Regions from separate parts of the Paenibacillus sp. YPG26 genome, predicted to be linked through region 2. Evidence: a T-box and tRNA genes for the amino acid it is inferred to sense, from the RefSeq annotation. Region 2 holds a T-box; the other holds one or more tRNA genes.
The links. The T-box of region 2 lies ahead of tyrS (tyrosine--tRNA ligase). A T-box ahead of a tRNA ligase gene usually reads a tRNA of that ligase, here a tRNA-Tyr.

Region 1 (14,408 bases), 1.4 Mb from region 2:
TTCACTGCGCATTGTATTTACACCATTAGCTACGATACGAAGTGCGTCGATGTCCAGACCGGAGTCGATCTCATCCAGAACAACCAGCTTCGGATCAAGCAGCAGCATTTGCAGAATCTCGTTCCGCTTCTTCTCTCCGCCGGAGAAGCCTTCGTTCAGATAACGGTGTGCAAATTCAGGATTCATTTCAAGCTCCTTCATTTTGCCTTCCATTTGACGGATAAACTTGATAAGGGAGACTTCGTTGCCTTCTCCGCGGCGCGCATTGATGGCACTGCGCAGGAAGTCAGAGTTAGTCACACCCGCAATCTCACTTGGATACTGCATAGCCAGGAACAATCCGGCACGTGCGCGCTCATCCACTTCCATTTCAAGTACATCCTCACCGTTCAAAGTTACTTTACCGTCCGTAACCTCATATTTAGGATGTCCCATCAAGGCAGAAGCCAACGTACTTTTACCAGTACCGTTCGGACCCATAATGGCGTGGATTTCACCACCTTTTATGTCAAGGTTGATCCCCTTCAGGATTTCCTTACCCTCGATTGTTGCCTTCAAGCCTTCAATAGTAAATTGTGTAGCCATGTTTAGATGCTCCCTCCATTTGATCGATAACATAACAGTGTGTTCCACGTATATATTCATCGGGACGTCTCCCTCACTGCCTGCAATTATACCATAATGAGTATCTAATTAGAATTATTCTAAATGATTCTCATTGATTCTCATTTCATTTTACCCTACTTCAAAAGGTTTATCAATCGGACCCGGCTTCCCTACTTCGCCCAAAAGTGCTCTTTTCCCCCGCCAGCCAACAGTCTTCACGTTAAATCGATACCTAAAAAAGGAACAGGCCTGACTGTATTCAGTCAAGCCTGACAAATTCCGCTCGGCAATCGCATGCTCGCTCTTGCCTTATATTCACACTTCCCATTTGTAATAAATGGTCTTAACGGTGCAAAGCTCAAAGACTCATCCATGTTCTGAAGTAGGCTCTAGGCTGCAGTTATGGAGAGGAGCCTGCGCTTTCCACCTCGTCTGTTCTTAGCCCAGATAAGAACGAAGCATCCACATATGCTTCTCCAGCTCTCCCTTGAACCCGGTCAGAAGGTCGCTTGTAGCCTCGTCTTCAGCCTGATCCGCCAGTTCAATACCTTCCGTGAAGGATTCAGACAATGTGGCAAAGTCCTCGATCAGATTCTGCACCATGGCATTCGGATCTTCTTTCCCGGTCGCTTCCTGAATGGTAGCAAGGTCAAGATATTCCTTCAGTGTAGCCGCAGGGCTGCCTTTAATCGCGAGCAAACGCTCAGCAATCTCATCCATTTTCAGAGCAACTTCATTATACAGCTCTTCGAATTTGACATGCAGCGTGAAGAAATTGTTCCCTTTTACATACCAGTGGTAATTATGAATCTTCACATACAACACATTTAAGTTAGCTATCTGCTGATTAAGGACTTGTTCCAATCCTGATGTTTTAGTTTTGCTGTTGGATTTTGCATCGGCTTTTGCCATGTTCATTCCCTCACTTTTCATTTCAGAATTAGATTGTATGATCATTCCGCCGGGTCAATCCCGTGAATGATAGTTATCTTGTCCAGAACGTTACCGCTCCATGACTACATTTTACCCTTTCCCGTTCAGTGCGAAACAACCCGTATTTTCTCAAAAAAAGATACAAAAAGGATTACTTTTCCGATATACTAACTTAAAGAAATTTGTTCCATATCTATCGAATGAACTAAAGGCTGCGTAATTAGTTAGTTCATTCCATAATCATCGATGAATAAATGTGTCTGCGGAGGTGTAACACTGATGTCCGAATATCATCCCCTGTCTCTTGAAGAGGCAGTCGCTTTAGCTAGAACTATTCCCGGCCATTTCCGTCAGGATGCAGATCTGTCTGTAGAGGAAATTGGTGACGGCAATTTAAACCTGGTGTTCCGTGTTACTGATGCTTCTGAAGGAAAAGGACTTATAATCAAACAAGCTCTTCCTTATGCCAAAGTCGTCGGCGAATCCTGGCCTCTTAGCCTGGATCGTGCACGAATTGAGCGTGAAGCGCTGGAGATCCAGCATGCGTATGTTCCGGACCTGGTCCCGGCTATTTACGCCTATGACAATGATCTGGCGATTACGGTCATGGAAGATTTAAGTGATCATACGATTATGCGCAAAGGATTAATTGAAGGACAGGAATACCCTCAATTTGCCAGACATATCGGTCGATTTATGGCCTCGACGCTGTTCTATACTTCGGATTTGGGAATGAACCAGCAAGCTAAGAAGGAGCAGCTGGGCCGGTTCATCAATCCGGATCTGTGCAAGATTACAGAAGACCTTATCTTCGAAGATCCTTACCGCGATTCTCCTAATAATAACTTCAGCGAAGACATTCGCCCAAATGCCGAAGCACTTTGGCACGATGATGAACTGCGGCTTGAGATCGCTCTGCTTCGGGAGAAGTTTCTGACTCATGCGGAGGCTCTGCTTCACGGAGATCTGCATACAGGCAGTATATTTGCTACCCGGGAATCTACGAAAGTCATCGATCCCGAATTCGCATATTATGGACCGATGGGCTTTGATATCGGGGCCGTCATTGCCAATCTGCTGCTGAATTTCGCTGCCCAGCCTGGCTGGAGCGGAAGCGTGGAAGAAGTTAATGCCCGCCGGCATCGTCTGCTAATCATGATTGAAGGAGTATGGCAGCATTTCGAGACTCACTTCCGTGACCTTTGGAATCGTGATCTTGTTGATGTAACGGCTAGGACACCTGGCTATCAGGATATGTATGTCCAGAAGGTTCTTCGGGATGCCATCGGATTTGCAGGGGCCAAGATGATACGCCGTATTGTCGGTCTCTCCCATGTAGCTGATATTGATACGATTGCAAATGAAGAGATCCGGCATCAAGCCAAAGTAACTGCGCTGGGGATCGGCACCGCACTCGTTAAGCGCGGCCGGTTCGCTGGCTCAATTGATGAAATTACAGGTATCGCGAGACGAGCGGCCAAAGAAGAAGAGGTAACGGTATGAGCTCAAATAAGGAAATAAACAGTTCTCTGCTTCAAAGCTCAGAGAATAACGGTCCTCTTGTGAGCCTTCGGTGGGAGGAAGACCGGCTCTTCCTGCTTGATCAGCGTCTGCTCCCCGAGCAGATTGAGTTCCTGGAGCTCACCACACCTGAAGAGATATGGGACGCTATCGCTTCCATGAAGGTTAGAGGGGCCCCGGCAATCGGGATATCCGCTGCCTATGGAGTGGTCCTTGCAGCCAAAGCCTATACCGGAGAATCTTCCGGCTGGCTCCCGCACGTCACCCAGGCTGCCGAATATTTGGCAACATCCAGACCCACGGCAGTGAACCTATTCTGGGCCTTGAATAGAATGAAGGATAGAGCCGCGCGCCTTGCCGAGGAGCAACCAGAGCTGGAGACCCGTAATTTAGGGTTGACCGCCGAGGCTATACTCATTCATCAGGAGGATGAAGAAGTATGCCGCCTGATCGGAGAGCATGCCCTTCCTTTATTTGAGAGTGGAATGGGTGTGCTTACGCACTGCAATGCCGGCGGTCTTGCCACAGCTAAATATGGCACTGCTCTAGCTCCCTTCTATCTGGCCAAAGAACGCGGCATCCCCCTCAAGGTATTTGCCGATGAGACACGCCCTGTACTTCAGGGAGCCAGACTAACTGCCTTTGAACTTCAGCAGGCAGGCATTGATGTAACCTTATTAACCGATAACATGGCCGCTGTGGTTATGTCCAAAGGCTGGATTCAGGCGGTGATTGTGGGTACGGACCGGGTTGCAGCCAATGGAGACGTTGCGAACAAGATTGGAACGTATGGGGTAGCTGTTCTGGCGAAAGCCCATGGAATCCCATTCTATGTAGCTTCACCCTTATCGACGATAGACTTGTCTACTGCTACGGGTGAGGATATTCCGATTGAAGAGCGTCCGGAGAGTGAAATTACGGAGAGCTTCGGCAAGCGCACGGCTCCGGTCGGTGTAAAGGTGTTCAATCCGGCGTTTGACGTGACACCACATGAGTATGTTACAGCGATCATTACGGAGAAGGGGATTGTCCGTCCTCCTTTCAATAAAAATCTTCCTGCACTCTTTAATAAATAACGGATTGCATGAAATTGGTAGAATGCAGTGCAGTCAAGGACTATGCTCCTTCATAATTTAATGGTATGATTTAAGAAAAAGCAGGATATGAAGGGGCCTATGACCAACACAAAACATGACGAGCAACTTGCCTACTTGTTTAATGTCGATATTTTAATTAAAGATAAATCCAATGCTATGGCTCTCCAGGCTTTACTCCAGCTGCTTAATTCCGGCGATCTTGTAGACTACCGGATTAAGTCAGGCGTAGAACTGGGAGAAATCATTGAAGCTACGTTAAGCGCCAAGAGACAGGCCATGATTGCCAAGGCTTTCCGTCATCAGGCAGATGAGCAGGCTGCCAAGGCACAAGTCAAAGAAGAGCCTAACGTTCAGCCAGCCAAGCCTTCAGAAGCGGGTTCCGGAACAGCAGCCAACAGTTCTATTGGGAACATGAGCGATGAGGCCATCCAATCCTGGATTCAAAGCTACGTGTCCAACAATAAGCTGGTCCGGCTCTCGGTCGAACGGAACCGGGAGCGGATCGCCATTCCGTGCCGCATCTTGAACTATGCTCCTGATACCCGAACCATGAATGTCTATCATGTGGATGAGAAGCAGGTGTATAACTTCAGGCTCAGTGAGATTATTGATTTCGTGGATGCCTGAGATCAGTAACGAGACTGCTTCACAACAAATAAGGCGTTTTTCGGTATTCCGCCGAAAAACGCCTTTTGTTCATTTTTTCTTCGAGAAAGCTTCCAGGGCCAGCAGCAGCCAACCCGCAATAAAGGCGACTCCCCCGAAAGGGGTAATAGCACCCAAATACTTGAGACCGCTGATACTTAATACATACAAGCTGCCTGAGAACAATACGATTCCAATTATCATAAGACGTGCAGCCCATACCAGCCTGGCTGACACTCCCCAACTGCCTGCCGCAAGAGCAATAAGGATAATCCCTATAGCATGAATCATATGATAATGAACACCTGTCTCATAGGTAGAGGTATGAACCCCCAGCACCTTCTCAAGGGCATGAGCGCCAAAAGCTCCAACCGCAACTCCTAACAACAGCAGAAGTGCTCCGATTCCAACATACTTGCGATGCATGACTTATTCAGCTCCTCTATACCTTAATTCATACTCATTCTGCTGTTAATCTTATCGCATTATAAGCTCATTTTGCTACAAAAACCTAGGCCATTCACAAAGTCTTCTTGATTTTTTCTTGAAATTATGAAAAATTAATACGAGATTATGTTGTAAGTCATCTAAAAAGGAGATAAGTTAATGGAATCCAATGCAAACCATCTGAATCCCCCACTTGATCCAAATACCAAGCATTCCGGGCCTGGAATTGCCTCATTTGTAGTTAGCCTTCTAGCGCTGATTGCATATATTGCTGCAGTTGCGATCGTTCTGGATACGTCCAGAGGTCTGATTATCAGTGGAGTTCCCGTTACTAACGAGATAATTATGAATCATGCTGGATTTATGGTGGCCGGATTAATTGTATTGGCTGCAATTATTCTCACCCTTACGGGTTCCGTTCTGGGTATAATAGGGTTAGCCCTTAAGAACCGCAAGAAGCTGTTTGCCATTCTTGGAGTTATCATTTGCGCCATACCTCCTATTTTCATGCTAATCCTATTCTTTGTTCGCACGAGCCAACTGTAAGTATAGACTGCCTTATAGTCAGAAAGGTGAATACTATGGGAAAAATAAAGATTTTTACCGACAGCACTGCAGATCTTCCCTCCGATCTGGTAGCCAAATATAACATTGGAGTTATTCCATTGTATGTTGTATTCAATAGTGAGACATTCAGGGACGGAATTGATCTAACACCGCCCGGCTTATACTCCAAAGTTACTCAGACTGGGAAGCTGCCTAAGACAGCCGCACCGTCCCCTGCCGACTTCATCTCTGCCTTTTCACCTTATGTCGATGCAGGTGACCAGATCATTTACATAAGCCTTTCTTCTGAACTCTCTTCTACGTATCAGAATGCGGTTATCGCCTCAGGAGAGTTCCCGGATGGAAGTATCCATGTCTTCGATTCATTGAATCTATCCAACGGAATTGGAATCCAGGTTCTTAAAGCCGCAAGAGCTGCTGAAGCAGGACAATCTGCCGAGCAGATCCTATCTTTGCTTGAGTCCATCAGGCCCAATGTGGATACCGAATTCGTAATCGACTCATTAGAGTACTTGTACAAAGGCGGCCGATGCTCAGGCATGCAGAATCTGGTTGGCAGCCTCCTAAAGATCCGTCCAGTAATCAAGGTTCAGCAGGGAAAAATGACACCAGCCTATAAAGTCCGCGGAAGCCGCGACAAGGCGCTTGATCAAATGGTTACGAATGCTCTGTCCAATATGGACAGCATGGACAAGGATACGCTCTTTGTCGTGCACACTATGGCAGAACAAGATGCTATCGCCATGAGTCAATTAATCAAAGAACGAACTGGCGTTCATGAGGTGCTGCTTAGCGATGCAGGATGTGTAATTTGCAGTCACTGCGGCCCTAAGACCATTGGAATCATCTATTTAAACAAGACTCAAGCATAATAGAACAAGCTCCCTACAAGGCACCAACTGCCTTATAGGGAGCTTATTATTTTTACAGGCTACTTCCGTCTTTCGGCAAGCACACTGCCCCATTCTATCAACTTTGCTTTAATGTCCTGAAGCTTGAATGGCTTTCTAAGATAGTCTTCCATTCCGCTGTCCAGACCAAGCTGTACATCCTCATGGTTAACCTGTGCAGCCAATGCGATAATAACAGGCCTCTCGCCCTCAGGAACCACCTGGCGGATAATCTTGGCGGCCTTAGCTCCATCCATAACCGGCATCTTGATATCCATAAATATCAAGTCATATGGATTGCGGCTTACTGCCTCAACCACCTCAACACCGTTATGGGCAACATCTGCTTTGATCCCCAGACGCCCAAGCATCTGGACAAAGATTTGACCATTTACAGGATGATCTTCAGCAATCAGCACTTTCAGATCCTTGTACTGGATCCAGTTCATAGACCCGGGATCCTCAATGTGGGTGCTGAGCTCTCTCAAATCTCCCTCACATGCTTTCTTCTGCAAAGTTAATTCCTCATCATGACTAATCAGAGTGAAGCGAAATGTGGAACCGATCCCTTCCTGGCTTTCCGCTGAAATAGAACCGCCCATAAGCTCAACCATTCTTTTGCAAATGGCCAGTCCGAGTCCGGTTCCCCCATATTTGCGGTTAATGACCGGGTGCAGCTGGGAGAAGGTCAGGAACAATTGGTCAAGCTTGTCTTCCGCAATGCCTATTCCCGTGTCCGTTACCCTAAATTCAAGCACCATGGAAGAAGAACCCGTGACAGAGACCGGATGAACAGAGATGGTTATGCGGCCTGTCTCTGTGAATTTCAGGGCATTGCTGACAAGATTAATCAGGATCTGCCTTAAGCGGGCGGAATCACTTCGAATTCTTGCAGGAATTTCGGGATCAATCCAAGAAGTAAGGCTGATATTCTTCTCCATTGCCGCTGGGGTGAATAGATCAATTACGCTGGATACGGAGGCAGATAGATCGAACCAGCCGTAATCCAGTACCATTTTCCCAGCTTCAACTTTGCTGAAATCCAGAACATCATTAAGAATCTTTAGAAGCGCTCGTCCGCTCTCGGAGATGATATCAGCATACTCCCGCTGCTCTTCCTGAAGCTGTGTCTCCAGCAGCAGATCCGTCATTCCAATAATGCCGTTCAATGGAGTCCGGATTTCGTGACTCATCATGGCCAGAAATTCCGACTTGGCTCTCGTTGCCCGTTCTGCCGATTCCTTCGCTCTAATGATCTCCCGTTCATTCGTCACATCGTTGAACACCACCACCACACCCACAATCTGATCACGGTCATACAACGGGGCCGCACGGTAATTCACAAGGAAGCTTGAACCGTCTTTCCTCCAGAACACCTCTTCATGAACCGAACGGGCTCTTCCGTCCCTGAACGTCTGATGAATCAGACACTCATCAACAGGATAAGGACTTCCGTCACTTCGGGAATGATGGATTAAATGATGGTTATCGGTGCCTATGAACTCGGCTATATTGTAACCCAGCATTCTGGAAGCAGCCGGATTGATGAATATGGTTTTTCCCTCTTCATCAAGTCCATATATCCCTTCAGATACCGAATTCAGAATCAAGGAATGCTGATAACTCAGCTTCTCAATCTGTTCGGTATACCGCTTACGCTCCGTAATATCCGTAGCAATTCCGTAGACTCCCACGATGTTCTGATCCACAATAATGGGAACATTCGTCACATTAAGCTCTACAGGGGTACCATTCTTATGAATAATGGTTGTTTCGTAAGACTGAGGTTCCCCTTTCATGGATAGTTCAAAATAACGAACCGTCTTGTTTATTTCAGCACTGCTAATAATTTGTTTGAAATTCATACCCAGCAGTTCTTCCTTACTGTAGCCCGACAAGGCTTCCAGGTTGGAATTCAGCGTTACATAGTTCCCGTGCAGATCAAAGGAATATACAGCAGAGGGACTATACTCGAAGAGTGACTTATAGCGCTGCTGACTCTCCTGAAGGCGTCGCTCATTATTTTTCCGCTCAGTAATATCACGGGATACGGCCACGATTTCAAGTATTTCCCCAGTCCGATCATCAAACGTATACCGGCCTGTGCTTTCAAACCAGATGTATTCTCCGTCCTTGCGCCTAATGCGATAAGTAACCGTATATTCTGACGAATATTGCAGCTGTACCGACAAGTAATCTTGGACAATCTTTATATCATCAGGGTGGAAATAATCAAAAGCACTGGTTCCGACAAGCTCTCCAGGTTCGTAACCAAGCAAGGTAATACTAGCAGGAGAAGCATACGAGTAGGTATTCCCTGCATCCGCTTTATGCTTGGATATTAAATCAAGCGAATTCTCGGAGATGATTCTGTACTGCTTCTCGCTCTCCCGAAGTCTATTCTCCATCTGGTTGCGTTCTGTAATGTCCTGTACGATGCCGAACAGCCTTTTGACCCGGCCTTTTTTATCGAACTCTATATCTGTCTGGCTGAATAGAACTTTATTCTTCTCTGTATCTCCGCATCCAAGCACCCTGAATTCTAATTCAAAGGATTGTGCGCCCTGGGAAGAAGCAGCCTCTAAGGCTTCGGTAATCAGCAATTTGTCATCAGGATGAATAACCTTCAGCCATTCATCGAACGGAGAAGAGAACTGCCCGAAATCTTGACCGTAGATCCTCTTGAACTCTTGAGAGCATGTGAACCGTTCTTGATCCACATCCCATTCCCAGGAGCCAATATGAGCAATCCCTTGAGCACGGGCCAGACTCTGTTCACTTCGCCGTAAATGCTCTTCAGCCATCATCCGAGGTGTAATATTACGGGTAATGATGAGTAGCTTGTCTGCTTGAGTACTGGAACCCTGCACTTTCTGTATACTGGCTTCAACCCACACCTCATGTCCATCGGCATGACGGAGTTTTCCCGTAAGTATACCTGAAGAGGCAATCAGATCCTTATTCTCCCATGTCCCTTCACCTGCGAACAGCTCCTTAAGCTGCGTCCCGACAAGCTCCTCAGGTGTGTAGCCCACAATCTCATAAATAGCCGGAGAGATGGACAGGCAATTCCCTTCCATAGTAGCAAAAGCAATGACATCCTTGGCATCATTCGTAATCACTTGATACAACTTCTCGGATTCCATTAGACGCCGCTGCATTTCTTTTGTTAAAGTGACATCTTTAAATATAGAATGTACACCTACAATGTCTTCTCCAGCCTTGATCGGCACGTAGGTAATATCCAAATCAAGAACCTGGCCATCCATCCGGGTGAAATTCAATTCAAAGCTGCTTGTCTTCCCTTGAAGTGCCTCGTTCAAGTAATAACTTCTCAAGGCTTCGTCTTCCTTGGTGAACAGATCATGTGCAGGTGTACGGTTAAATTGCTCCAGTGTGTATCCAGTCACTCTTCGAGCAGCTGGATTCGCCTTAATATACTGACCATTCACATCCATTACACAAATGGCATCGGGATGATTCTCATATAGGGACTCATAAGTGCTCCCTTCCGCAATTAGCTGCTTCAACAGCTCGTTCTTATGACTCATCAAGGCCGACTTCCTTTCTATGCATGGATAAAGCGAAATCTTCATGAAATGAAGTAAAGAGATTAGCGAGGGTTGGATTAACTGTGTATATCTTAATGATGAAGCAACCTCGGCCTTCATCTTATTGGATTAACAAATTAGTTTAATTCTAACCTATATCTTAGGATACTTACTAGCAACCTCCACTGAGAATTCCAGGAATTAGTCTGTATAACGAAAAAGGATGTTATGATTGAATCATCATAACATCCTTGCTCACTCAAAGCGGGTGATGGGAATCGAACCCACGCTATTAGCTTGGAAGGCTAAAGTTCTACCATTGAACTACACCCGCAAAATTTATGGTCGGGACGACACGATTTGAACATGCGACCCCCTGGTCCCAAACCAGGTGCTCTACCAAGCTGAGCTACGTCCCGTAATACCAATACTCTACACCAATTACAAAATCACAATCGGGACGACACGATTTGAACATGCGACCCCCTGGTCCCAAACCAGGTGCTCTACCAAGCTGAGCTACGTCCCGTGATTAAAAAAATGGAGCGGACGACGGGAATCGAACCCGCGACCCTCGCCTTGGCAAGGCGATGCTCTACCGCTGAGCCACGTCCGCAAATGGTGCGCGTGGAGGGACTTGAACCCCCACGTCAAAGACGCTAGATCCTAAGTCTAGTGCGTCTGCCAATTCCGCCACACGCGCACAAGTAACACTGTTCACCCTGATATCAAGGTAAATGGTGAGCCATGAAGGACTCGAACCTTCGACACCCTGATTAAAAGTCAGGTGCTCTACCAACTGAGCTAATGGCTCAAAATGTTTACCGGGGTCCCCGAAAAGTATTAGGAATCTCCATCAAAGCTTTCGCTTCACCTTTTGGGGTAATAATGGCTGGGGATATAGGATTCGAACCTATGGGTGACGGAGTCAAAGTCCGTTGCCTTACCGCTTGGCTAATCCCCAACGTAAGTAGCAGTAATAAGAAAGTAAATGGGGCGATCGAGGGGACTTGAACCCCCGAGTGCCGGAGCCACAGACCGGTGCGTTAACCACTTCGCCACGACCGCCATATTACATTCTAAGAAAAACTGGTGGAGGCTGATGGATTCGAACCACCGAACTCGTAGAGAGCAGATTTACAGTCTGCCGTGTTTAGCCACTTCACTAAGCCTCCAAAATGGTGCCGGCGAGAGGACTTGAACCCCCAACCTACTGATTACAAGTCAGTTGCTCTACCAGTTGAGCTACACCGGCAAGGTGTAAAAAAATCAATAAGACAATGGCGGAGCCGACGGGATTCGAACCCGCGGTCTCCTGCGTGACAGGCAGGCATGTTAGGCCTCTACACCACGGCTCCACACTTTGATGAATCCCATATTATTCATTGGGATTAATTGCGGGGGCAGGATTTGAACCTGCGGCCTTCGGGTTATGAGCCCGACGAGCTACCGGGCTGCTCCACCCCGCGTCAGTAGTACAATATGGTGGAGGCTGAGGGGATCGAACCCCCGACCCTCTGCTTGTAAGGCAGATGCTCTCCCAGCTGAGCTAAGCCTCCATAAATATAAGATGAAGTGATTGAAGCTGTTTAATGAAAGTGGTGACCCGTAGGGGATACTCGTTCTTCAAACGAGACTGCGATGTATTCCTACCGAAGCCTATGCTTCGACGAACCCTGATGGGTTCTCATCCCCACTTGAAGCTGTTTAATGAAAGTGGTGACCCGTAGGGGATTCGAACCCCTGTTACCTCCGTGAAAGGGAGGTGTCTTAACCCCTTGACCAACGGGCCTTGCTCAAAAATGTATACACATGGCGGAGAAAGAGGGATTCGAACCCTCGAGACGCTTGTGACGCCTACACGATTTCCAATCGTGCTCCTTCGGCCAGCTCGGACACTTCTCCATATAAGGTTGTTGTTTTTGAAAGTGCTGATTAACTCAGCACTTTCAAAAACGGTACTCCCCGAACAGGACTCGAACCTGTGACAACTCGATTAACAGTCGAGTGCTCTACCAACTGAGCTATCAGGGAATATGGTGGAGCCAAGCGGGATCGAACCGCTGACCTCCTGCTTGCAAGGCAGGCGCTCTCCCAGCTGAGCTATGGCCCCATGATGATATGATGTAACAAGATGGTGGGCCTTAGTGGACTCGAACCACCGACCTCACCCTTATCAGGGGTGCGCTCTAACCAGCTGAGCTAAAGGCCCTTATATGTAGCCGTCTTACTCCGGCACAAAAACCCCGATTGGGGTATCGCTTGGCGGCGTCCTACTCTCCCAGGACCCTGCGGTCCAAGTACCATTGGCGCTGGAGGGCTTAACGGTCGTGTTCGGGATGGGTACGCGTGGAACCCCTCCGCCATCGCCACCAAACGGAATTCTCTTCAGGCTTGATCACCTGAAAACTAGATACGAAACGAATTGTGCGTGTTAGATTGTATTGCTTCCGAAGTTACCCTTCGTGAAGCTGTGTTGGATAAGCCCTCGACCGATTAGTACTGGTCAGCTCCATGCATTGCTGCACTTCCACCCCCAGCCTATCTACCTCGTCGTCTTCAAGGGGTCTTACTAATTGGGAAATCTCATCTTGAGGGGGGCTTCACGCTTAGATGCTTTCAGCGCTTATCCCTTCCGCACGTAGCTACCCAGCTGTGCTCCTGGCGGAACAACTGGTGCACCAGCGGTGCGTCCATCCCGGTCCTCTCGTACTAAGGACAGCTCCTCTCAAATTTCCTACGCCCACGACAGATAGGGACCGAACTGTCTCACGACGTTCTGAACCCAGCTCGCGTACCGCTTTAATGGGCGAACAGCCCAACCCTTGGGACCTACTTCAGCCCCAGGATGCGATGAGCCGACATCGAGGTGCCAAACCTCCCCGTCGATGTGGACTCTTGGGGGAGATAAGCCTGTTATCCCCAGGGTAGCTTTTATCCGTTGAGCGATGGCCCTTCCATGCGGTACCACCGGATCACTAAGCCCGACTTTCGTCCCTGCTCGACTTGTCAGTCTCGCAGTCAAGCTCCCTTATGCCTTTGCACTCTTCGAATGATTTCCAACCATTCTGAGGGAACCTTGGGGCGCCTCCGTTACTCTTTAGGAGGCGACCGCCCCAGTCAAACTGCCCACCTGACACTGTCCCCATACCGGATTACGGTACCAGGTTAGAACTCCGATACGATCAGGGTGGTATCCCAACGTTGCCTCCACCGAAGCTGGCGCTCCGGCTTCCTAGGCTCCCACCTATCCTGTACAAATCGTACCCAAGTCCAATATCAAGCTGCAGTAAAGCTCCATGGGGTCTTTCCGTCTTGTCGCGGGTAACCTGCATCTTCACAGGTATTAAAATTTCACCGGATCTCTCGTTGAGACAGCGCCCAAGTCGTTACGCCATTCGTGCGGGTCAGAATTTACCTGACAAGGAATTTCGCTACCTTAGGACCGTTATAGTTACGGCCGCCGTTTACTGGGGCTTCGGTTCATAGCTTCGGGTTACCCCTAACCACTCCCCTTAACCTTCCAGCACCGGGCAGGCGTCAGCCCGTATACTTCGCCTTACGGCTTCGCACAGACCTGTGTTTTTGCTAAACAGTCGCTTGGGCCTTTTCACTGCGGCCCCCTCGTGCTATTCACACTACCGGGGCACCCCTTCTCCCGAAGTTACGGGGTCATTTTGCCGAGTTCCTTAACGAGAGTTCTTCCGCGCGCCTTAGAATTCTCTTCTCGCCTACCTGTGTCGGTTTGCGGTACGGGCACCTTCTCCTGACTAGAGGCTTTTCTTGGCAGTGTGAGATCATGACCTTCGCTACTGTAATTTTCGCTCCCCATCACAGCCCAGCCTTACGGTGTGCGGATTTGCCTACACACCAGCCTCACTGCTTGGACGGACATCCATCAGTCCGCGTCACTACCCTGCTGCGTCACCCCATCGCTCATAACGGATTACGGTGGTACAGGAATCTGGGCCTGTTGTCCTTCGACTACGCCTTTCGGCCTCGCCTTAGGTCCCGACTTACCCTGAGCGGACGAACCTTCCTCAGGAACCCTTAGGCTTTCGGCGGATCAGATTCTCACTGATCTTTTCGTTACTCATACCGGCATTCTCACTTGTATGCTGTCCAGCGCTCCTTACGGTACACCTTCAACC
Region 2 (14,408 bases):
GCAAGGCAGCTGAAGGCAACTTGATAGGCGAGCAGTGTTACCAACTGCGGACGAGTGCTGAGATCGAAGCTTTGCTGGAGCAGGGTGGGGCGAAAGAGAATTTGAATTCTAGCGAATCGCAGGAATGAACTGTAATTAGATTTCTGGAACGGGCTTTCCATAATAAACGACAAAAAACCGCTGTGAGTTACTCACCAGCGGTTTTTTGCTTTATTTGCTGTCTGCCGCAGCCAGCGCATCGCAGAAGGCCGCGCCATAAGGCGGAAGATCGGGAGGCCGTCTTGCCGAAATAATATGGCCGTCCGTGACAACCGGCTCATCCTTCCAGATGGACCCGGCGTTCTCCATATCATCACGAATTCCTGGTGTTGATGTCACGGTTACCCCGTTCAGAATCCCGGCGGAGATTAGCACCCAGCCAGCATGACAGATCTGACCGATGGGCTTCTTGTCCTCATTCATTTCGCGGACCAGCTGCAGCACCTTAGGATAGCGGCGCAGCTTGTCCGGCGCCCATCCCCCAGGAACTAGAATGCCGTCATAATTTTGGCTCTCCACTTCTTCGTAAGCATATTCAGCTTCTGCCGGAACGCCATACTTGCCAATGTATTTTTTGCCTTTCTCGGCACCGACGAGGTGGGCCTCAGCCCCCTCCTCACGAACGCGGTACACCGGGTACCAAAGCTCAAGATCCTCGAATTCTTCATCTACCAAAGCGATAACTCTTTTTCCAGATAGTCTCATATCTAACGCCTCCAGTCGAATTAGAGCATTGACGAAAATCTATTTCAGTTATTTAATTGTATCAAAAACCAAAACATTTTACACATCACTTACGTTATTTAAGATAAGGCATAAACTATTGAAACAGATTGCAGATGAGGTGATGATGTGCGCAAGTCATGTGATTGCGGACAAGCTATGGGCCTGGATTTTAGAAAAGTTATTTTTGAAGGACGAATCGAAATTGAAAATGTACCAATCCTGCAGTGTGAGTCTTGTTCAACCTATATCGTGCTTCCTGAAGTGAAGCCGCATTTATTATCCCTGATTGGGGAATGGAGGCTGCTTGAGGGCAGCAGGCTGATTCATTTCAATGAGATGAATGAGATTGCGAGCCTCTTATATGACGCTCTCTATGCATCTCCGGTGACTGCTTCGATCGAACATATACTGGAACATAAAAAAGAAGAAAGAATCAATCTTCTCCTCGATATTTATGGATTCGCCAAAGCGAAGGAAGACGGGATGTGGATGGAGGACATTACGCAGCGCCTCTCCCAGCTGACTTTGTTTCACACCGCTCGACAAGTTTCCAGAATAAAATGATTTTTCACTCCTTTTCAGCTGATTTTTCACGATAATTGGATTTTTTTCGCGTTTTTTGCTAAAATACATACAGCATGAGGAACGGAAATGGTATTGGCCTCAGGTTATGTACAGGTTGTCCTGGCATGAAAACGCGTTATCGTTGCGCAAAATAACGATTTATCGTATCATAAATTTAATTCATATTATAGAGTAGCTAAAGTCAACAGCCCAAATTTACTATTTTGCATCACCTCGTGAATGCCGCTGCTGATTTTGGTTCGTTCGGATATATCAGCATTTACTGAATAGGAATGAAAAATTTATTGGCAATGGAGAGAAGAATGTGACGGTTACCATTTATGATGTAGCACGCGAAGCTGGCGTCTCGATGGCCACGGTGTCCCGGGTTGTTAACAACAACCCGAACGTGAAGCCGCAGACCCGGAAGAAAGTGTACGAGGCTATTGAACGGCTTGGATATCGTCCGAATGCTGTGGCCAGGGGTCTAGCCAGCAAGAAGACAACGACGGTTGGTGTCGTGATTCCTGATATCTCGAATTCGATATTCGCGGAAATTGCCCGGGGGATCGAAGATATAGCGAATATGTACCACTATAATATTATTTTGTGTAACGCAGATAAGAAGAAAGAGAAAGAAATCCGCGTCATTAACACCTTGCTTGAGAAGCAGGTGGATGGTCTTCTATTCATGGGCGGCACAGTGACAGAGGAGCATATCCAAGCATTCCATACGTCTTCGGTTCCGATTGTACTCTGTGCTACGAGTGATGAGAATGGAGTAATCCCTTCTGTCGATATCGATCATGAAGCTGCCGCTTTCGATGCGGTTAACACGTTAATCCGTCATGGACATCGTGAGATTGCTATGATTAGTGGAACTTTGCAGGATCCAGCCAACGGTTACGCCAGATTCCAGGGTTATAAGAAAGCGCTTGAATCCGCTGGTATTCCTTACCAAGAGGATCTTGTGAGAATTGGTAACTACCGTTACGAGTCCGGTGTGGAGGCTATGAAGTATTTCCTTGGTCTCAAGAAACGGCCAACCGCTGTATTCTCGGCTACTGATGAAATGGCGATTGGAGCCATACATAGCATTCAGGATGAAGGTCTCAAGGTTCCGGATGACTTCTCTGTCATCAGTGTGGACAACATTCGTATGGCCTCCATGGTGCGGCCTCAGCTTACTACTGTCGCTCAGCCAATGTACGATCTTGGAGCCGTGGCGATGCGTCTTCTGACGAAGCTGATGAAGAAAGAGAGTGTGGAGAATCCCCGTGTGATTCTGCCGCATGAGACGATCCTGCGTTTGTCTGTGAACCATTTAGAGAACAAGAACTAAAGAGATAAATATAATACAATATATGAAAAAGGTTATCGAAGAAGAAGCTCCTGTGCAGGGGCTTCTTTTTGGGAAAGGAGCATGACGAGGATGACGACTACATTAGGATTACTTGGCGCTATGGACGAGGAGATAGCCTTACTGCTTGCAGATATGGAGAGTAAAGAGACGGTGGTTGTCAGCGGAATTGCTTTTACCAAAGGCAATTTGTACGGGAGACAAGCCGTTGTCTGTAAATCGGGAGTAGGCAAGGTCAATGCGGCTGTAACGACACAGATCCTCATCGACCGCTTTGGAGCAAGTGCGATTCTATTCACTGGGGTGGCCGGTGCTGCCGACCCGGACCTGAACATAGGGGATATTGTAATCTCATCTTCTTGCCAGCAGCATGATATGGATGTTACAGCGCTAGGGTTCCCTAGAGGAGTTATTCCCTATCAGGAAGTATCCGACTTCCCGGCAGACGGCATTTTGGTTAAGCTGGCTGAAGCCGCCTGCGGAAGAGTATGCAGAGATCATAAGTTCATTGTGGGCAAAGTGCTCTCAGGAGATCAGTTCATTGCCGACCATGCCATTGTGAAATCGCTGAATGAGACATTAGGCGGAGCCTGTGTGGAGATGGAAGGTTCAGCCGTGGCTCAGGTCAGCCATCTGAATAACATTCCATACGTAGTGCTGAGATCGATGTCTGACAAGGCGGACGGTACCGCGAACGTCAATTTCGCTGAGTTCACGGTGGAAGCGTCCCGCCGTTCATACGAGATTCTAAGAGATATATTAGAACACTGGAATTGATGCTGAATCCGTGCCATTCCAGTCACGGTATAGTCTGAAGTGCAACCGCGAGGGTCTCGCGGTTTTTTGCTGTTATCTCATCTCTTCTGGGCATAGCTTCCCAGCGGCTCAGATCATCCAGCCATTCTGATGGCAATCTTACGGGCGCTTGAGACTGCCACCTGTGAATCCATCCGTCTGGAAGGGGGGTCAGGGGGCGGTTCTTAAGCATCTTCTTCAGTGGGTGGTCGCACATCTCCAGCCATAGCAAGCTCCACGCTCTGGGTACTACCTTCCAGATGTCGTACCCGCCTCCACCGATGGCTACCCATTTCCCCCCGCAGTACGTATGAGCCAGCTCGTGAATCAGTTCAGGCATTTGGTCATAAATACGCATGCTGCAGTGCATATGAGACAGCGGGTCCGTTGCGTGCGCGTCACAGCCGTGCTGGCTGATAATGAGGTCTGGCTTGAAGTAAGCCGCGACGCGTCTGAGGGAACTAGTGAAGCACTCCATCCAGGAATCGTCTTCAGTATAAGGCTGAAGGGGGAGGTTAACGGTGTATCCATAACCCAGATGTTCACCGCGTTCGTTCGCGAATCCCGTTCCCGGGAACAAATATTTCCCTGTCTCGTGAATGGAATAAGTGCAGACGTCTGGATCTGAGTAGAAGCTCCACTGCACGCCGTCTCCATGGTGTACATCGGTGTCGATGTAGAGAACCCGTGCGTTGTATTTCTCTCTTGCATAGGAGATCGCTACCGCTGCATCATTGTACACGCAGAAGCCGGCCGCTTTGGCAAAGAGAGCGTGATGAAGACCTCCTCCCAGATGCAGGGCGTGGGCAGCCGAGCCGGACATCACGGCTTCTACAGCGGTTAGGGTGCCGCCGGCTATATAGGACGAAGCTTCATGCATGCCTGCAAAAAAAGGTGTATCCTCATCAAGAAGTCCATACTGTTCAGCCTTGGACACCCATTCGGCGGCCGGATTCTCTATACTAAGGGCCTGAGCGGCCTTGATGTAATCCAGACTATGAGCGCGCAGCAGATCCTCTTCCTGAGCTTGCATGGAGGCGATCTTCGAGTCCTCCGGCAAGGCGCCAACCTCTGTTAAGAGATCAAGAGTGAGCTCCAGCCGAATGGGATGGAAAGGGTGGTTGTCATGGAAATGATAACTCAAATCTTTGTCATGATGAACAAACTTTACTTTTCCAGACATAGCTGAGCAGTCCCCCTATTCTTCTCGAATTAATACATGAACCGCTGCTGGAACCTGATCTGATCAAATTGCTCTTTGGATTCCAGCGGCACATGCTTGCCAATCCGCACCATCAGGCAGTTCGCGGGATGTGAGCATATCTCCGGATCGTCGGTCGCATACCATACCATATCTACAGTCTGCATCAGGCGTTCCATCATTTTACGGTAGGCCCATACATCAAGTCCGCTTGTCTTCAAGTCCCAATGCCAGTAATATTCTGTCGTAAAAACAATATAATTCTCCATCTGGGCATCCTCAAATGCCGTTCGGATCATTGCACTCCCAAGGCCAAGCGAGCGGTATTCATCGGCCACTTCAATCGCACCCAACTCAATAAGATCGGGCATTCCGCCCTGTGACCAACGCTCCATTTCATCAGGATAATGGAATGTAACATACCCGACGATGAGATCAGCTTCACGTGCAACAATGATACGCCCTTCGGGAAGGGCGGCAATCTCCACCAAGGCTTCATGCTGTTCCTTCGGTCTGCGGAAGGCATCAAGCTCAGAATGCATGTGGAGTAGCTGAAGTGCGTCAGGGGATACAGGTCCTTCCACCGTAATTTCTTTTGGTGGACGGGACAGGATATGGGCGTGGTACATTTTAGGATGTTCCATCGTCGGTCTCCTTTCCTCTTTCCTCTCACTTATAGCAGAAATAAGGTGCGTTGAAAAGTGTAGCCGCTTTCTTGAGCGTATGATATAATACTTTCTGACATAAATTCTTCACATTTCCAGACTTGACAAGCGCGTGTGAGAAAACCTGTGCAAGCCTTTTTTCGACATCATTCGTGTAAACGCTATCTTGAACTGCTCCTGTTTCTAATTTCATGAATTCAACTTACTACTATCCGGTTTCGTAAGGATTAAGGAGGATGAAAAGATGAACCAACTGCAAGGGGAAGTTATTTCAGTGGTGGCCCCCTCGTCAAATCTGGGTGACTATGAATCAACGTATGACAGCTTTAACTGGAAGGATGTTGAGAAGGAATTCTCCTGGTACGAGACCGGTAAGCTGAACCTGGCCTATGAAGCCATAGACCGCCATGTGGATGCTGGGCGGGGTGGTAGAACAGCATTATTATATAGCGATGCCACACGGGATGAGGCGTTCACCTTCGAGGAGCTCTCGGGCTTATCTAACCAATTCGCTAATGTACTCCGGACGATAGGGATTCATAAAGGTGATCGAGTATTTGTGTTCATGCCGCGTACTCCGGAGCTGTATGTAAGTATACTGGGCACGATTAAAGTTGGAGCCGTGGTGGGCCCTTTGTTCGAGGCATTTATGGAGACAGCGGTTAAGGACCGGTTAGAGGATAGCGGAGCGGTTGCGATTGTTACGACACCAGCCTTACTGCCTAGAATCAAACGTGATGAGCTCCCGGCGTTACAACACATTATCGTGGTAGGTGACGAGGTAGAACCTGGCGAAGGAATTATTGACTTCAAGTCCGCCATGGCTGAGGCATCTCCAGAAGCGCAGATTGAATGGGTTGACCGCGAGGATGGACTGATCATTCACTACACCTCGGGTTCAACAGGGAAGCCAAAGGGAGTCCACCATGTACACAACGCTATGATCCAGCATTACTATACGGGTAAGGTTGTGCTCGATCTTCAAGAAGGGGACGTATATTGGTGTACGGCAGACCCGGGATGGGTAACCGGTACATCCTATGGCATATTCGCTCCTTGGCTTAACGGGGCAACCAATGTCATCCGCGGGGGACGTTTCAGTCCAGCTGATTGGTATGGAACCATACAGAAATATGGGGTCACGGTCTGGTACAGTGCGCCTACGGCCTTCCGAATGCTGATGGGAGCTGGAGAGGATGTTATATCACAATTTGATCTCTCCAGTCTGCGGCATGTGCTCTCCGTAGGAGAGCCGCTGAACCCGGAGGTAGTACGCTGGGGACTTAAGGTGTATGGGAAGAGAATTCATGACACCTGGTGGATGACCGAGACCGGAGCGCAGTTGATATGCAATTATCCTTCACTTCCGATGAAGCCGGGTTCCATGGGACGTCCTCTACCAGGCATTGAAGCGGCAATTATCGATGATTCGGGCAATATTCTGCCGCCTTACCGGATGGGGAATCTCGCGATCAAGACACCATGGCCGTCCATGATGCGCAAGATCTGGAACAATCCCGCCAAATACGAGGAGTATTTCCGGATTCAAGGGTGGTATATTTCCGGAGATTCCGCTTATATGGACGAGGATGGATACTTCTGGTTCCAGGGCCGGATTGATGATGTGATCAATTCCTCGGGTGAGCGGATCGGACCTTTCGAAGTGGAGAGTAAGCTTGTAGAGCATCCGGCGGTTGCGGAGGCAGGGGTAATTGGCAAGCCCGACCCTACACGGGGCGAGATCATCAAGGCTTTCATCTCTCTTCGTGAGGGCTTTGAGCCTTCTGAAGAACTGAAGGCGGAGATTTCCAAGTTTGTTAAAGTGGGATTATCCGCCCATGCGGCTCCCCGGGAGATAGAGTTCAAGGATAAATTGCCGAAGACACGTTCAGGTAAAATTATGCGGCGGGTACTTAAAGCATGGGAGCTGCAGCTGCCTGTGGGGGACTTATCTACAATTGAGGAAGACTAATACGATAATTTTATCTATGACGACTGGACTTCGGTTCGGTCGTCTTTAGCATGGCATAAGAAATGAAAAAGACGGAATCCATAGTGGATTCCGTCGGAGTGTGTGTGGAAAGCTGGCTGTAGAAGTGTTATTTCTGGATATGGAGTGCGGACGTCGGTGTTGACTCCCCGGCAGCATTAATTGCCGTTACCCGGATATATCCGTTAATCGGGGCAGCTGTATATTCATACTGGTTAGATTGAACAGTTCCTACTAGAGCATATACCCCGTTCTCTTTATCCGCATAATACACATTGTATCCATTTACGTTCTCTGCCTTCGGGTTCGCATTCCAGCTTACCTGTACACCTGTGCTGGTTGCTTCAGCATGCATTTGCTGAGGGGCGGAAGGCGGCGCAGTAATAACGCTGCTATCCCCATCCCCGCTGCTTCCAGCTTCAGCCCCGGAGCCAGCAGAACCTGTAGAACCTTTAGAACCTGCAGAACCGTCCGACCCGGCATTTGAAGCTTTGCCTGGCTTCGGCAGCGGGGTTCCCGGCCCCTCTGAAGTAGCTACCGCGCTAGGAGACGATTCATGGCCGCCAATATCAACGGCTGTGACGTAATAGGAGTAGTTATGCCCTGCAGATGTTCCGTCCGTGAAGCTAGTGCCTGAACCGGTTAGAACAGCACCTCTGTAGCGGAAGGCGCTGCCGTCTACAGACCTGTACAGCCGGTAACCCGCTACATCTTTCTCACTATTCTTATTGAACGTGATCGTGTTCTGTCCTCTTCCCGCAATGGCCCTTACATTAGATGGGTCAGCTGGAGCCCTGCCGTCGTCCTGTCTTGGATCTAATTTAGTCGGAGCATCCTCTGCTGCATCCTTAGGCAGATAATAGCTTAGGCTTCTGTGCCCGCCTCTCATCTTGGAGAAGGCATTCTGCAGCTCGTCAATCAATTCTTTGATTGGCTTGTCACGCCGCATTACTACCTTTTGCTGCACCATATCCGAAGGGGTCTCGTCATGGGGAATATAGTTCACGTCATTGTACGTAATATACTTGGCTCTCACCAGGACATCATCGGATTTCTTAGGGACATACTTCACGTTGAACAAATCAGTGACCATATTCCCGGCCTGCTGAGTGAGCGAGGTCGGCAGAAGGCCGCTGAACCCGGATACGGTTCTTCTGACAATGCCATCCGGTCTCTTGAACTCGGGTGTCTTGAATAGCTCTGGCTTGCTGTTACTAACCTCATTCATGACAAGTGCCCAGATGGATTTAGCCCTGGACTTGGCCTCTTTGGTAACCAGGGTATTCTTCTGTTCTTTGTATCCCACCCAGATCCCAAGTGTTACATCCGGGGAATAGCCCATGAACCAGACATCCCCATAGTCCTGCGTGGTTCCAGTCTTTCCGGCCACAGGAATCTTGCCGTACTTGTCGAAATCACGTGCAATGGAATGACCCGTGGAGCCTGACGCCGAGATTACCGTGCGAAGCATATCGGTCATCAGGTAAGCTGTCTGCTTGGAGAATGCCTGTGTGGGTTCAGCCTTGTGCTGATACACCACATTACCATTTGAATCGGTGATCCTCTCGATCATGTAGGCGTCATTGAATACTCCTTGATTCGCGATGGCTCCGTAGGCATTCGTCAATTCCTCTACAGTGACACCAAATTTAAGGCCCCCTAGAACCCCGGTCTTAGCCTGGTAATCCTGCTTCTGGATTGTGGTTATGCCAAGCTTCTTGGCAAAAGCCCAAGCCTCGTTGATTCCCACCTTGTCATTGAACAGCTTGAGCGCAGGGATGTTCCGCGATTCATTAAGCGCTGTTCTAGCGGTAACAAGCCCTTTATAACCTCCGCTTGAATTGACGGGAATGTGGTAACCCTTCTGCCCATCCCGAAAGATTACCGGAGAGTCATCAATAATAGAAGCAGGCTGGACAAGCCCTTTCTCCAACGCAGGCAGGAAAGCCGCGATCGGCTTCATGGTGGAGCCGGGCTGCCTGATCATTTGGGTAGCGTAGTTCATCTGCTCGGTATAGAAATCCCGGCCTTCAATCATGCCCAGGATACCACCTGACCGATGATCGATCATCATGCCGGCAACCTGCTCCAATCCTTTTGTTTTGCTGTTTGGAGAGAAGTTGCTGCTGTTCTCTGATACTTTATGCATCGCACTGTATACTTTCTTATCAATCGTTGTGTAGATCCGGTATCCACCAGTTAAGAGCTGCTGCCTGGCTTCCTCGAGAGTCTGGCTTGGAATCTTATTTTTGTTAAGCGACGGATCCTTTAGTAAAGCAAGGACTTCGGCGCCTTGACGTTCGGTCTCCAGCATGAGATACGGAGAGGTTGCATATGCCTTCTCGGTCTGCGGAGCAAGAGCTTTCTTGATATCAAAGGCCATAGCTTCGTCATATTGGCTCTTTGTAATCGTGTTCTCCTCGAGCATACGCTGCAGCACGAGCTGCTGGCGCTTGATTGCCCGTTTGAAGTTGGACTTATTAAATTCCCCTTTGCCGTTAAAAGCAGAATAAGAAGAGGGGAGCTGAGGCAGGCCAGCCAGATAGGCTGCTTGAGCAATATTCAGCTTCTTAAGGTCTGCGATCCCGAAGATTCCTCTGGAGGCGGCCTGGATACCAAATACATTATATCCATTGGAGCCGTTGCCAAAAGGAACCTTGTTCAAGTAAGCGGTTAAAATTTCTTTCTTGTCCAGGAACCGCTCAAGGCGCAGAGCCAGAAGCATTTCCTTAACCTTCCGGTTATCCGTACGATCCAGATTGAGGAACACCCGCCGGGCTAACTGCTGGGTTAACGTACTTCCTCCAGTCTGGCTGCTTTCCCGCAGAAGTCTTTCCTTAACCGCGCGCAAGGTTCCCTTCATGTCGACACCCTTATGATTCCAGAAGTTGTTGTCCTCAATGGAGATGACGGCATCAATCACAATCTGGGGAATTTCCTCGAAGGTTACCGGACGCCGGTCCTCTTCAGAACGAAGCTGGCCGATTACGGTACCGTCGCGATAGTAGGCGAACGCGGTAATATTATTAGTGCTTATTTTCTGTTCAATCGTAGCCCTTGAACGTACAGGGTCATCTTTGACGTTGGATGATACGAAGCCAAATAAGGCTCCCCCAACAAACAGAATCCCTGTAAAAGCAACAAAAACCAGCCATAGGAACACTTTCAGGGTCGTCCTGCCCCAATGTCTCTGGCGTCCGCGTTCTTGTTCTACAGGATCCTTTTCATGCACTTCTACCATAGAGTATCCTCCTTTTAACAGCAACATTATAGCACAAATGTACGCGTTTGAATCCATTTTCTCGGCTGTTGGTCTTCTATGAAGGCTGTTTTGGAATAGGATACCGGGTTTGACTTCCCAAAAGTATATATGTTATAAGATATACAGTAATATACAAATGCATATGGATAAAGGCTTTGAAAGATCTAGTAGAAGGTGGAAATCTCTCCCCAGAGAATCGGTGGATGCTGCGAACCGTGAGCGAACCCCCTTTGAATTACAATCTGGAGCCGTCCGGGGGAACCCGCATCTGAAGGGATGTGTCAGTAGTCCGGTACCGGGTAACCGTTATAGAAATGAAGTGAAAGCCATAGTATCCATTTGAAGTGGGTACGGCTTTAATTAGGGTGGTAACGCGAGCAGCTCCTTCTCGTCCCTTTGGGATAAGAGGGAGCTTTTTTGTGTTCAGAAATATACATGTTACAGGAGGCAGGACATGATGAAATGGGAAGAATTATCACCGGTACAGCAGGCTGAGGTCGAGCGTCAACTGCAAGTGATCTCGCGGGGAGTTGTAGAAATCGTACCTGAGGAAGAGCTTAGGAACAAGCTGGTTAAGTCCGTGGTTACAGGTGAGCCGTTGAAAGTGAAATTGGGACTCGACCCTTCAGCGCCAGATCTGCATATCGGGCACACAGTTGTTATGCAAAAGCTGCGTCAATTTCAACAGCTGGGTCACCAGGTTCAGTTAATTATCGGCGATTTCACCGGACAGATCGGTGATCCAACCGGCAAGTCCGAGACACGTAAGCAGCTGAGCGAGGAAGATGTGAAGCGCAACTCGGAGACGTACTTTAAGCAGGCCTTCAAGATTCTGGATAAAGAGAAGACAAAAATCCACTTTAATTCAGAGTGGCTGGCGCCTATGACCTTTGCAGATGTTGTGAAGCTTGCAGCAAAGCTCACCGTTGCCCGTATGCTTGAGCGCGACGACTTCACCAAGCGTTACCAGAGCGGACAACCTATCAGTGTTCATGAGTTCTTTTATCCACTGATGCAGGGAATGGATTCCGTGGCCTTGAAGTCGGATATTGAGCTCGGCGGAACAGACCAGAAGTTCAACCTGCTTATGGGACGTACACTTCAAAAGGAATACGGTGTAGAGCCTCAGGTAGCTATTATGACTCCGATTATCGAGGGACTAGACGGTGTTCAGAAGATGAGTAAGAGTCTGGGGAATTACATTGGTATCGACGAGCAGCCTAATGAAATCTACGGTAAGGCGATGTCCGTTCCGGATGAGTTGATGCTGAAATACTTCCAGCTTGTAACTGATCTAACGAATGAAGAGCTCGCCGTGCTTGAAGAGGGAATGAAGGGAGGCACGCTGCATCCTAGGGACGCGAAGATGAAGCTTGCTTTTACCCTGGTTAGGATGTATCACAGCCTTGAGGATGCGGAAGCTGCTCAGGAGCACTTCGTGACCGTGTTCCAGCAGCGTGCGCTGCCTGACGATATTCAGACTATCGAGATTGCTGACAGTGAGCTGGAGAATGGCAGAATTGGTCTGATCAAGCTGTTAACGCTTCTTGGGTTCGCCTCGTCCAATGGAGAGGCCAGACGCAGCATACAGCAGGGCTCCGTCAAATATAACGAAGACAAATTGACGGACTTCAGTGCCGAGCTTGAGATTAAAGATGGTGATGTTATTCAGGTGGGTAAGCGGAAATTCGCCAAGCTTGCCCGTAAGTAGTACAGGGTAGGGAGCCGGGAGGCTCCCTTTTTGTATGGAGGAGGAACAAAAAAGAGCACAAAAAAACCGGCCGAAGTCTTTGCAGACCAGGACCGGTTTGGGTTGGTATAAATATTAACGGTTGTAGAACTCGACGATTTGTTTCTCATCGATTTCTTGGGACAGCTCGGAACGCTCTGGAAGACGGATGTACTTACCTTCAAGGGAAGTATCATTGAACTCCAGGTAAGCTGGAAGGTGATTGCGGTTCGCCAAAGCTTCTTTAACAGAAGAAAGACCGCGGCTTCTTTCGCGAAGGCTGATTACATCGCCCAGGTTCACGAGGTAAGAAGCAATGTTCACTTTCTTGCCGTTAACTGTGATATGACCGTGGGATACCAATTGACGGGCACCAGCACGGGAGTTAGCGAAACCAAGACGGTATACAAGGTTGTCCAGACGGGATTCCAGCAAGAACATGAAGTTTTCACCGGCAATACCTTGCATTTTTTGTGCTCTAGAGAAGAGGGTTTTAAATTGCTTTTCGCCCAAGCCGTACATGTGGCGAAGCTTTTGCTTCTCAAGAAGCTGCATTCCGTAGTTGCTTACTTTTCTCCGTTGGTTAGCACCGTGCTGACCTGGAGGGAAAGGGCGCTTCAAATCTTTTCCTGTGCCGCTCAGGGAAATGCCAAGACGACGGCTAAGTTTAAATTTAGGACCTGTGTAACGTGCCATTGTATAGTAGACTCCTTCATAAATGAAATTTTAGGTGGGGCTACACTTGCGCCGGTTTTGTTTGTCGGGCGGGGGGATAGAAGGATAATCCGCTCTACTGACCGAAAAGTTCAGCCGCTGTCCAGTCAGCAACAAAATCCGTGAGGGTGACACAATATTACGCCCTAAGGTAAGACTCTATCCAGTCTTCATCAACAATAAATATTATATGAAGTTAGTATATAAAGTCAAGGCGAAGTTTTTGTTTGAAAAGGAGGGTTTTTGTCGATAGGGCTTTTGCACCAAAAATATGGGTCAAAACCATGATTTTTAGGTGCAAAAATCGAATTTAAATAGTAGAATACAGTTATATATTTATTTCCTAATTTTACCCTGAGAATCAGTTAGCTGTTAAGCATATGTAAAGGTTACCATTAAGCCGACGGAAGTGCGGTGCAGAAGGAGCCCCCTATGGCAGAACATCCACGAGAGGACCCGGTGATTAGTAATCTATCTTCCCAAATTCCAGAACTCAGCATTCACCCGGGCGAGAGCGCCTGGCTGGAGCAGCTTGATATCACGGTACATGACTTCCCGTACATACACCCCTTGTTGCGGTCGGCATTCAGAGACTGGATCCCGGCAGTGTCCGCATTGGAAGTCGGCGGCCAGCTCTCATGGCTGCTTGCCGATTGGACAGCAGAGGTAATACACACCGAAGATAAGGCTATACTGAGTATCTGGCATGAGCGTATAAGCCAGCTGATGCGGACATGCCTGGACTCTGGCGAGACAACAGCGGTGAAGCTGTATGTAGATGCTGCGGAAGAACAACATATCATTGCAGCAGGGATTCCGGTTCGTACCAAAAGCAAAGCCGAGATATTTGCAGTACTCGGGTGTATTATTCAAGGATCGGCTGAAGAGATCGCCTTTGGCGAGCGGATTCTGGGTATGGCGCAGCAGCATTTCACGTCTTGCTTCTACCGCAGGTTCGAGAATACGTTCTTCAAAGATATGATCGCGATACAAGAACAGGCCAAACGTGAAGCTCAAAGAAGATCATTCCTGGTTGATGTAGTACAGAGGCTTCATGACAAGATTGATGTGGATGCGGTGCTGCATGAAGTGCTGGACAGCATTGTCAGGGTATACCCGAATGTCCACTTGGAGATCTTGATGTCCCAGGACCATCAAGGCTCTAATTCCAGGGTGAAGCTGCTGCAGTTGCAAGCGGATACAGATCCGTTATGTGTCCAGGCTTTTATGGAAGGGAAGCTGCTTCGTAACAGCTTTCGGGCAGAGAATGGACAGCAGCAGTTAGAGATCGCTGTTCCATTAAGCGGTAAGCAGGGAGTATATGGGGTGTTTCATTTGTTCATTCCGTATGAACATTTCGAGG

Region 1: it encodes a tRNA-Tyr, which carries the amino acid that the T-box ahead of tyrS (tyrosine--tRNA ligase) is inferred to sense. The anticodon was not compared.

The regions. Positions count from the first base shown of each region.
Region 1 is NZ_CP084530.1:2,950,066-2,964,473, forward strand. It holds gene sufC (Fe-S cluster assembly ATPase SufC) at 1-585, opposite strand, end outside; gene LDO05_RS13915 (Dps family protein) at 1,045-1,518, opposite strand; gene mtnK (S-methyl-5-thioribose kinase) at 1,819-3,042, shown strand; gene mtnA (S-methyl-5-thioribose-1-phosphate isomerase) at 3,039-4,136, shown strand; gene LDO05_RS13930 (hypothetical protein) at 4,236-4,784, shown strand; gene LDO05_RS13935 (DUF423 domain-containing protein) at 4,854-5,228, opposite strand; gene LDO05_RS13940 (hypothetical protein) at 5,409-5,795, shown strand; gene LDO05_RS13945 (DegV family protein) at 5,831-6,688, shown strand; gene LDO05_RS13950 (PAS domain S-box protein) at 6,748-10,257, opposite strand; tRNA gene LDO05_RS13955 (tRNA-Gly) at 10,521-10,591, opposite strand; tRNA gene LDO05_RS13960 (tRNA-Pro) at 10,600-10,676, opposite strand; tRNA gene LDO05_RS13965 (tRNA-Pro) at 10,713-10,786, opposite strand; tRNA gene LDO05_RS13970 (tRNA-Gly) at 10,799-10,873, opposite strand; tRNA gene LDO05_RS13975 (tRNA-Leu) at 10,877-10,960, opposite strand; tRNA gene LDO05_RS13980 (tRNA-Lys) at 10,996-11,071, opposite strand; tRNA gene LDO05_RS13985 (tRNA-Gln) at 11,147-11,221, opposite strand; tRNA gene LDO05_RS13990 (tRNA-His) at 11,250-11,325, opposite strand; tRNA gene LDO05_RS13995 (tRNA-Tyr) at 11,348-11,432, opposite strand; tRNA gene LDO05_RS14000 (tRNA-Thr) at 11,437-11,512, opposite strand; tRNA gene LDO05_RS14005 (tRNA-Asp) at 11,539-11,615, opposite strand; tRNA gene LDO05_RS14010 (tRNA-Met) at 11,653-11,726, opposite strand; tRNA gene LDO05_RS14015 (tRNA-Val) at 11,741-11,816, opposite strand; tRNA gene LDO05_RS14020 (tRNA-Glu) at 11,975-12,049, opposite strand; tRNA gene LDO05_RS14025 (tRNA-Ser) at 12,071-12,162, opposite strand; tRNA gene LDO05_RS14030 (tRNA-Asn) at 12,219-12,291, opposite strand; tRNA gene LDO05_RS14035 (tRNA-Ala) at 12,295-12,370, opposite strand; tRNA gene LDO05_RS14040 (tRNA-Ile) at 12,393-12,469, opposite strand; rRNA gene rrf (5S ribosomal RNA) at 12,518-12,634, opposite strand; rRNA gene LDO05_RS14050 (23S ribosomal RNA) at 12,734-14,408, opposite strand, start outside.
Region 2 is NZ_CP084530.1:1,583,626-1,598,033, forward strand. It holds gene ptsP (phosphoenolpyruvate--protein phosphotransferase) at 1-128, shown strand, start outside; gene LDO05_RS07360 (type 1 glutamine amidotransferase domain-containing protein) at 211-744, opposite strand; gene LDO05_RS07365 (hypothetical protein) at 892-1,329, shown strand; gene ccpA (catabolite control protein A) at 1,655-2,671, shown strand; gene LDO05_RS07375 (5'-methylthioadenosine/adenosylhomocysteine nucleosidase) at 2,762-3,466, shown strand; gene LDO05_RS07380 (acetoin utilization protein AcuC) at 3,489-4,667, opposite strand; gene LDO05_RS07385 (GNAT family N-acetyltransferase) at 4,697-5,329, opposite strand; gene acsA (acetate--CoA ligase) at 5,595-7,322, shown strand; gene LDO05_RS07395 (transglycosylase domain-containing protein) at 7,450-10,581, opposite strand; T-box leader at 10,749-11,001, shown strand; gene tyrS (tyrosine--tRNA ligase) at 11,060-12,313, shown strand; gene rpsD (30S ribosomal protein S4) at 12,428-13,027, opposite strand; gene LDO05_RS07410 (sensor domain-containing diguanylate cyclase) at 13,478-14,408, shown strand, end outside.